One region of the Aquibaculum sediminis genome, then DNA from elsewhere that is predicted to be linked to it. Evidence: predicted binding sites of a transcription regulator. Region 1 holds the regulator's gene; the other holds the start of a gene.

Region 1 (3,382 bases):
GGAGATCGGCAATCTCCCGCACCTTGCCGGGGTTATGGCTGGCGATCACCAGCTTGCGCCCGGGAATGTCACGTTTCATGGCTGAGCATGTCGCCTGTTCGGGCCCTGGCTTCAAGTCTAATCGGAGAGGCCCAGCACCTCGCGCTGCAGCGTGACAAGTTCGCTCACGCCCTTCTCGGCCAGATCCAGCAAGGCGTCGAGCTCCTGGCGCCGGAAAGCAGTCTTCTCCGCGGTGGCCTGCACCTCCACCAACTGCCCCGAACCCGTAATGACGAAGTTGGCGTCGGCTTCGGCCTGGGAGTCTTCCGCATAGTCCAAGTCGAGCACCGGCGTGCCTTGGTACAGGCCGCAGGAAATGGCTGCCACCGGCTCCAGCAGCGGAATGCGTGTGACGGCACCCAGGCGGCGCATATGCTCAAACGCCATGTGAAGCGCGACGTAGCTGCCCGTGATCGCCGCGGTGCGCGTGCCGCCATCGGCCTGCAGCACATCGCAGTCGATGCGAATCTGGCGTTCCCCGAAGCCCTTCAGATCGGTCACTGCCCGAAGCGAGCGGCCGACGAGACGCTGAATTTCCTGAGTGCGCCCGCTCTGCTTGCCGCGTGCGGCCTCGCGGTCGGTGCGGGTGTCGGTCGCCCGCGGCAGCATGCCGTACTCGGCCGTGACCCAGCCGCGGCCGCTGTTGCGCAGCCAGCCCGGCACCGACTGCTCGATGCTCGCGGTGCAAAGCACGCGGGTGTCGCCGAAGGAGATGAGGCAGGAGCCCTCGGCATACTTGTTGACGTCGATCTGAAAATCGATGGTGCGCAAGGCATCGGCCGCACGGCCGCTGGGACGCCCGCTCGCAGGCATGGGACCACTCCTGGACATGTTTGGAGGGCCGGACCCTAATGCGGGCTTGGCGTCGCGTCCAGCACGGCAAGGCCGGCTTCTCGGCTCGGCCCGTTGAAAGCACCGTCACTGTGGACTAAATGCCTTTCCGTACTAGAATTTCCTGAATGAGGTCCCTACTCGGCTTGGCCTACGCATGAGCGAACCGCTTCACCCCTCCCTGAGCAGCGTGCTCAACGCACGTTCGCGCGACATTCTGCGGACGATCGTCGACGCCTATGTGGAAACCGGCGCGCCGGTCGGCTCGCGCACACTTGCGCGCAAAATGGGCCTGGACCTGTCGCCGGCCACCATCCGCAACGTAATGGCCGACCTGGAGGATCTGGGGCTGCTGATGGCGCCGCACACCTCGGCTGGCCGTCTGCCGACCGATCAGGGATTGCGGCTGTACGTGGACGGACTTCTGGAACGCGGCAATCTCGGCCGGGACGAACAGGAGTTGATCGAAGGACAGTGCGCAGCCTTCGGGCGCTCCGTGCCGGAGGTCCTGGAAGAGGCCACACGCCTGCTGTCCGACCTCTCGCGTTGCGCCGGCTTGGTGATGGCCCCCAAGCAGGACGAGCCGCTCAAGCACATCGAGTTCGTGGCGCTCGGGCCGGGTCGGGCGCTTGTCGTGCTGGTCACGGAATCGGGCAATGTCGAAAACCGCATCGTCGATGTGCCCATGGGTTTGCCGCCCTCGTCCCTGGTCGAGGCCGGAAATTTCCTGTCGCACAGGCTGAAGGGTTGTTCTTTAGGCGATACCCAGAAGGACATTGCCGATGAGATCCGCAGTCATCGCGCCCAGCTCGATGAGTTGACCGGCCGCGTGGTTCAGGCCGGCCTGGCCACCTGGGCCGGAGGGGAGCGCGGGGCGGCGCTCATCGTGCGGGGGCAGGCTCAGCTGCTGTCCGATGTGCAGGCCATTGAAGACCTGGAGCGCATCCGGCATCTCTTTGCGGCGCTGGAGCAGAAGGAAGCCCTGCTGCGCATGCTCTCCCTGACCGAGCGCGCCGAGGGAGTACAGATCTTCATCGGCACGGAGAACGAGCTCTTCGGATTGACCGGTTGTTCAACGGTGATTGCGCCCTACTACAATCAGCAACAGCAGATTGTCGGTGCGATTGGCGTCATTGGCCCGACTCGCATCGACTATGCCCGCATCATCCCTATGGTCGATTACACCGCCAAGGTGATCGGCCGCCTGCTTGGATGAGCGGCATCTCCCAACAGTAGAGTAGTGGAAAGGATCCATGGTCACGCAAAGCACGCCACCGGGCGGCAAGGATGCCCCGCGAGACGACACGAAGGACGAGGCCGCGGATGCCAGCGCCGAGGTGCTCGATTTTCCTGAATCGGACGCTGCCGCGCCTTCGGAAGGAGAGGGTCTGGACAGCGACGATCCGTTCACCGTCCTGAAGGCTGAAGCCGATGGTCTGCGCCAGGAGGTTGCCGAGTTGAAGGACCAGTTGCTGCGCGCTCTGGCTGAGACCGAGAACGTGCGCAACCGGGCCAAGCGCGAACGCGAGGAGACGCTGCGCTATGCGGCGGCCCCCCTGGCCAAGGATCTGCTCCCCGTCGCCGACAACCTGCATCGCGCCGTTGAGTCGGTGCCGGCAGAGGCCGCCGAGTCTGACGAGCGCCTCAAGGGGCTGCTCGTGGGCGTGGAGATGACCGAAAAGGCGTTGCTGGACACGCTGGCCAAGCATGGCGTCGCGCGGGTCGATCCTCTGGGTGAGAAGCTGGACCCCCACCGCCACGAGGCCATGATGGAGGTGCAGGATCCCAGCAAGCCCTCGGGCACCGTCGCCCAGGTGTTCGAGATCGGCTACGTGCTGCACGAACGCCTGCTGCGGCCGGCGCGTGTCGCCGTCGCAAAGGGCGGTCCGGCGCCGGGTGCTGCCAAAGGCCCCGACGAGACCGCTAGAGACGAGTCCGCCGACGAAGAGCCGCAGTCCTGAGATTGCGTTGCGTACCCCAGGCGGACAGCCACCATTGTTGGCTGTCCGCCTGAGGACGCGTTGCTCAAGCCGGTGATCGGCGCTCTGGCGTCAAGCGGTCGATTGACGGCCGGCTTCGACCACCTTGTCGGCTTCGCGCCCGTGCAGTTCCTGCAGATGGTGGAATTCGGCGCTGTATGAGCCGACGCCGAGGGTCAGCGATCGCAGTTCGATGATCAGATCGCGCAGTTCCGCTTGCGGCATGTGGGCTTGCACCTCGTCCCAGCCCTGCCAGCCGGGCCGCGCGTCGAAGCCGAGGATCTGTCCCCGCCGCCCCGAAATCAGGCCATGGACGCGATTGGTCTGCTCCTGCGGCACGAAGATCGAGACCTTGCAGATCGGCTCCAGCAGCACCGGGTCGCAGGCCGGCAATGCTTCGCTCATGGCTTGGCGGCCAGCGGTTTTGAAAGCCATGTCTGAACTGTCGACGGCGTGGTGCTGCCCATCCAGCAATGTGACCTCCAGGTCGACCACCGGAAAGCCCAGCGGCCCTCGGCTGAGGTATTCCTTGA
Region 2 (3,382 bases), on a different contig from region 1:
GGCGATGTCCTGCAGCATGGCCTTGCGGCGATCGCCGAAGCCCGGCGCCTTCACGGCTGCGACCTTCAGGCCACCGCGCAGGCGGTTGACCACCAGGGTGGCCAGGGCCTCGCCCTCGACGTCCTCGGCGATGATCAGCAGCGGGCGCGAGGACTGAACCACCGCCTCGAGCACGGGCAGCAGCGCCTGGAGGTTCGAGAGCTTCTTCTCGTGGATCAGGATATAAGGGTCTTCCAGTTCGACACGCATCTTGTCGGTGTCGGTGCAGAAGTAGGGCGAGAGGTAGCCGCGGTCGAACTGCATGCCCTCGACGACCTCGAGTTCGGTCTCAAGGCTCTTGGCCTCCTCGACGGTGATGACACCCTCGTTGCCGACCTTCTGCATGGCCTCGGAGATCATTTCGCCGATGGTGCGGTCACCGTTGGCGGAGATGGTGCCGACCTGGGCGACTTCCCCCGGGTTGGAGATCTTGCGCGAACGGCTGCGCAGGTCCTCGACCACGGCGGCCACGGCGGCGTCGATGCCGCGCTTCAGGTCCATGGGGTTCATGCCCGCGGCCACCGACTTGGAGCCTTCGCGCACGATGGCCTGGGCCAGCACGGTCGCGGTCGTCGTGCCGTCGCCGGCCAGATCATTGGTCTTGGACGCAACCTCGCGCACCATCTGGGCGCCCATGTTTTCGAACTTGTCGGTGAGTTCGATCTCCTTGGCGACCGTCACACCGTCCTTGGTGATGCGCGGGGCGCCGAAGGACTTGTCGAGCACCACGTTGCGGCCCTTGGGGCCCAAGGTCACCTTCACTGCATCGGCCAGGATATCGACGCCGCGCAGCATGCGCTGGCGGGCATCCTGGGAAAACTTGACGTCTTTGGCTGCCATCTTTTCTCAAACCTCCGAAATCAGGCGGCCTTGGCCGAAGCCGCACCGGCCTCGAGCACGCCCATGATGTCCGACTCCTTCATGATCAACAGCTCTTCGCCGTCGATCTTCACCTCGGTGCCGGACCACTTGCCGAAGATCACGCGGTCACCGACCTGAACGTTCAGTGCCACGATGTCACCCTTTTCGTTCCGGGCGCCCGGGCCAACGGCGATGACTTCGCCCTGCTGGGGTTTCTCCTTGGCGGTGTCCGGAATGATGATGCCGCCCGCGGTCTTCTGGTCCTCGTCGATGCGACGGACCACCACGCGGTCGTGCAACGGCCTGAAGGTCATATATCGTCCTCCCAATAGAGACTGACGGATGATTGCCAATGATGGCAGGTCTGTTAGCACTCCCGATTGGCGAGTGCCAAGCGCTGCCGAAGCGCTATCTACGGCGGGTCGCGGCGCTTTTCAAGAGGCAGAAATGCCGGAAAATGCGCTGGCGGATTTCAGCGCTTCTGGTGCTTGCGGACCTGTTCGCGGTGGAAGACGTAAAGTCCTGAAACCACGAGGATTCCGGCGCCGAGCAGGGTCCAGGCATCGGGCAGGTCACCCCAGACCACGAAGCCGAACAGCACGGCCCAGACGATGTTGGAATATCCGAAGGGGGCGACCACCGCGGCGGGAGCCTCGCTGTAGGATTTGATCAGGCAGAAATGGCTGCTGCCGCCGATCAGGCCCACGCCCACCATCATGATCCAGCCGATCAGGTCGGGCTGGACCCAGAAGAAGGGCACGCCCAGCGTCATCACCACCGCGCCCACCAGGGAGCTGTAGGTCAGCGTGGTCATGGAGGAGTCGCTGTGGCTGAGCAGCCGCGTGGTGATGTGATAGAAGGCGTTCACCAGGGCCGCAGCCAGGGGGAAGAGCGAGGCCAGCACGAAGACGTCCGTGCCCGGTCGGATGACGATGAGCGCGCCCACCAGTCCGGCAAAGACGCCGGCCCAGCGCCGCATACCCACCTTCTCGCCCAGAAAGGGCACCGAGAGCGCAGTGATGAACAGCGGGCCCAGCAGCATGACGGCGGCGGCTTCCGCCAACTGCAGCATGCTCAGGCCCATGAAGAACAGTCCCGTGGTAATGACCAGCAGGAGCGAGCGCAGCAGCTGCAGCGGCAGGCGGCGGGTGCGCAGGGTGCGGGGCAGGGCGCCGCGCAGGAACAGCGCGATGAGGACCAGGTGAAAGGTGTAACGGGCCCAGACGATCTGCCAGACCGGATAGGTTTCGCTGAGTAGCTTGGCGAAGGTGTCGAGTACCACGAAGAGCATGACCGCGAGCAGCATCCAAAGGATGCCGCGGCGATTTGCAGCCATCTGAGCCAGGCCCGATTGGCTGCCGGCGGCTTCACTCATGCAATCGACTTCTCGCTTGTTGTACGCCCCTCGCGGCGCAAGACTCCCTTTGCTATGGATACCGTCAGGAAGCGCGCGAAGCGAGCGCGCAGGACGCAAGGGAGAACTGCATGAAGATCAAGGCCGCGGTTTTGAACGAGATCGGGCGGGCTGGGCCCTACGCCGAATCCCGCCCGCTCACCGTGGAGACGCTCGACCTGGAAGGGCCCGGCCCTGGCGAGGTGCTGGTCGAGATCAAGGCGGCCGGCCTTTGCCACTCCGATCTTTCGGTGATCAGCGGCGATCGCCCGCGCCCCGTGCCCATGGCCCTGGGCCACGAGGCAGCCGGCGTGGTGGCCGAGGTCGGTGAGGGCGTGGACGATCTGCAGCCCGGCGATCACGTGGTCATGGTCTTCGTGCCCTCCTGCGGCCATTGCCTGCCCTGCTCCGAAGGGCGGCCGGCGCTCTGTGAGCCGGCGGCCAAGGCCAACAACGCGGGCCACCTGCTGAGCGGTGCGCGCCGCCTGTCGCTGAACGGCGCACCGGTGCATCACCATCTGGGCGTTTCCGCCTTTGCCGAGGCGGCGGTGGTCTCGCGCCGCTCGCTGGTGAAGGTCGACCCGAGCCTTCCCCTGGAGCAGGCCGCGCTGTTCGGCTGCGCGGTGATGACCGGCCTGGGGGCCGTGGTGAACACCGCCAAGGTCAGTGCCGGCTGCAGCGTTGCGGTGATCGGCCTGGGGGGCGTGGGACTCAACTCCTTGCTGGGCGCGCTGCTGGTGGGGGCCGAGCGCGTGGTGGCCATCGACATCCTGCCCTCGAAGCTGGATATGGCAAAGCAGCTTGGCGCAACCGACGTCTTCGATGCGCGTGATGCCGATGTGGCAGAGCAGGTGCGCGAAGCCACCCAGGGCGGCGTGGACTTCGCTTTCGAGATGGCCGGCTCCGTTCCGGCCCTGGAACTGGCCTACAAGGTGACCCGCCGCGGCGGCACGACCGTCACCGCGGGTTTGGCCAACCCGGGCAAGGCCATGTCGCTCTTCCCCGTGACGCTGGTGGCCGAGGAACGCACGCTCAAAGGCAGCTACATCGGTTCCTGCGTGCCACTGCGCGACATTCCGCGCTACGTCG

Evidence for each region. Region 1 encodes HrcA, which represses chaperone genes, less so after heat shock. Its sites were predicted from a motif close to GTTAGCACTCNCCNNNGGNGAGTGCTAAC; they were not measured.
Region 2: a site for HrcA is predicted at 1,267-1,295, ahead of groES (co-chaperone GroES). Genes of this name have one in related genera too.

The regions. Positions count from the first base shown of each region.
Region 1 covers NZ_JBFCVK010000001.1:280,143-283,524, reverse strand. The annotation lists gene rdgB (RdgB/HAM1 family non-canonical purine NTP pyrophosphatase) at 1-79, opposite strand, end outside; gene rph (ribonuclease PH) at 118-852, opposite strand; gene hrcA (heat-inducible transcriptional repressor HrcA) at 1,028-2,086, shown strand; gene ABZ720_RS01310 (nucleotide exchange factor GrpE) at 2,124-2,831, shown strand; gene ABZ720_RS01305 (elongation factor G) at 2,922-3,382, opposite strand, start outside.
Region 2 covers NZ_JBFCVK010000006.1:318,808-322,189, reverse strand. The annotation lists gene groL (chaperonin GroEL) at 1-879, opposite strand, end outside; gene groES (co-chaperone GroES) at 900-1,214, opposite strand; gene ABZ720_RS12060 (DMT family transporter) at 1,373-2,275, opposite strand; gene ABZ720_RS12055 (zinc-dependent alcohol dehydrogenase family protein) at 2,386-3,382, shown strand, end outside.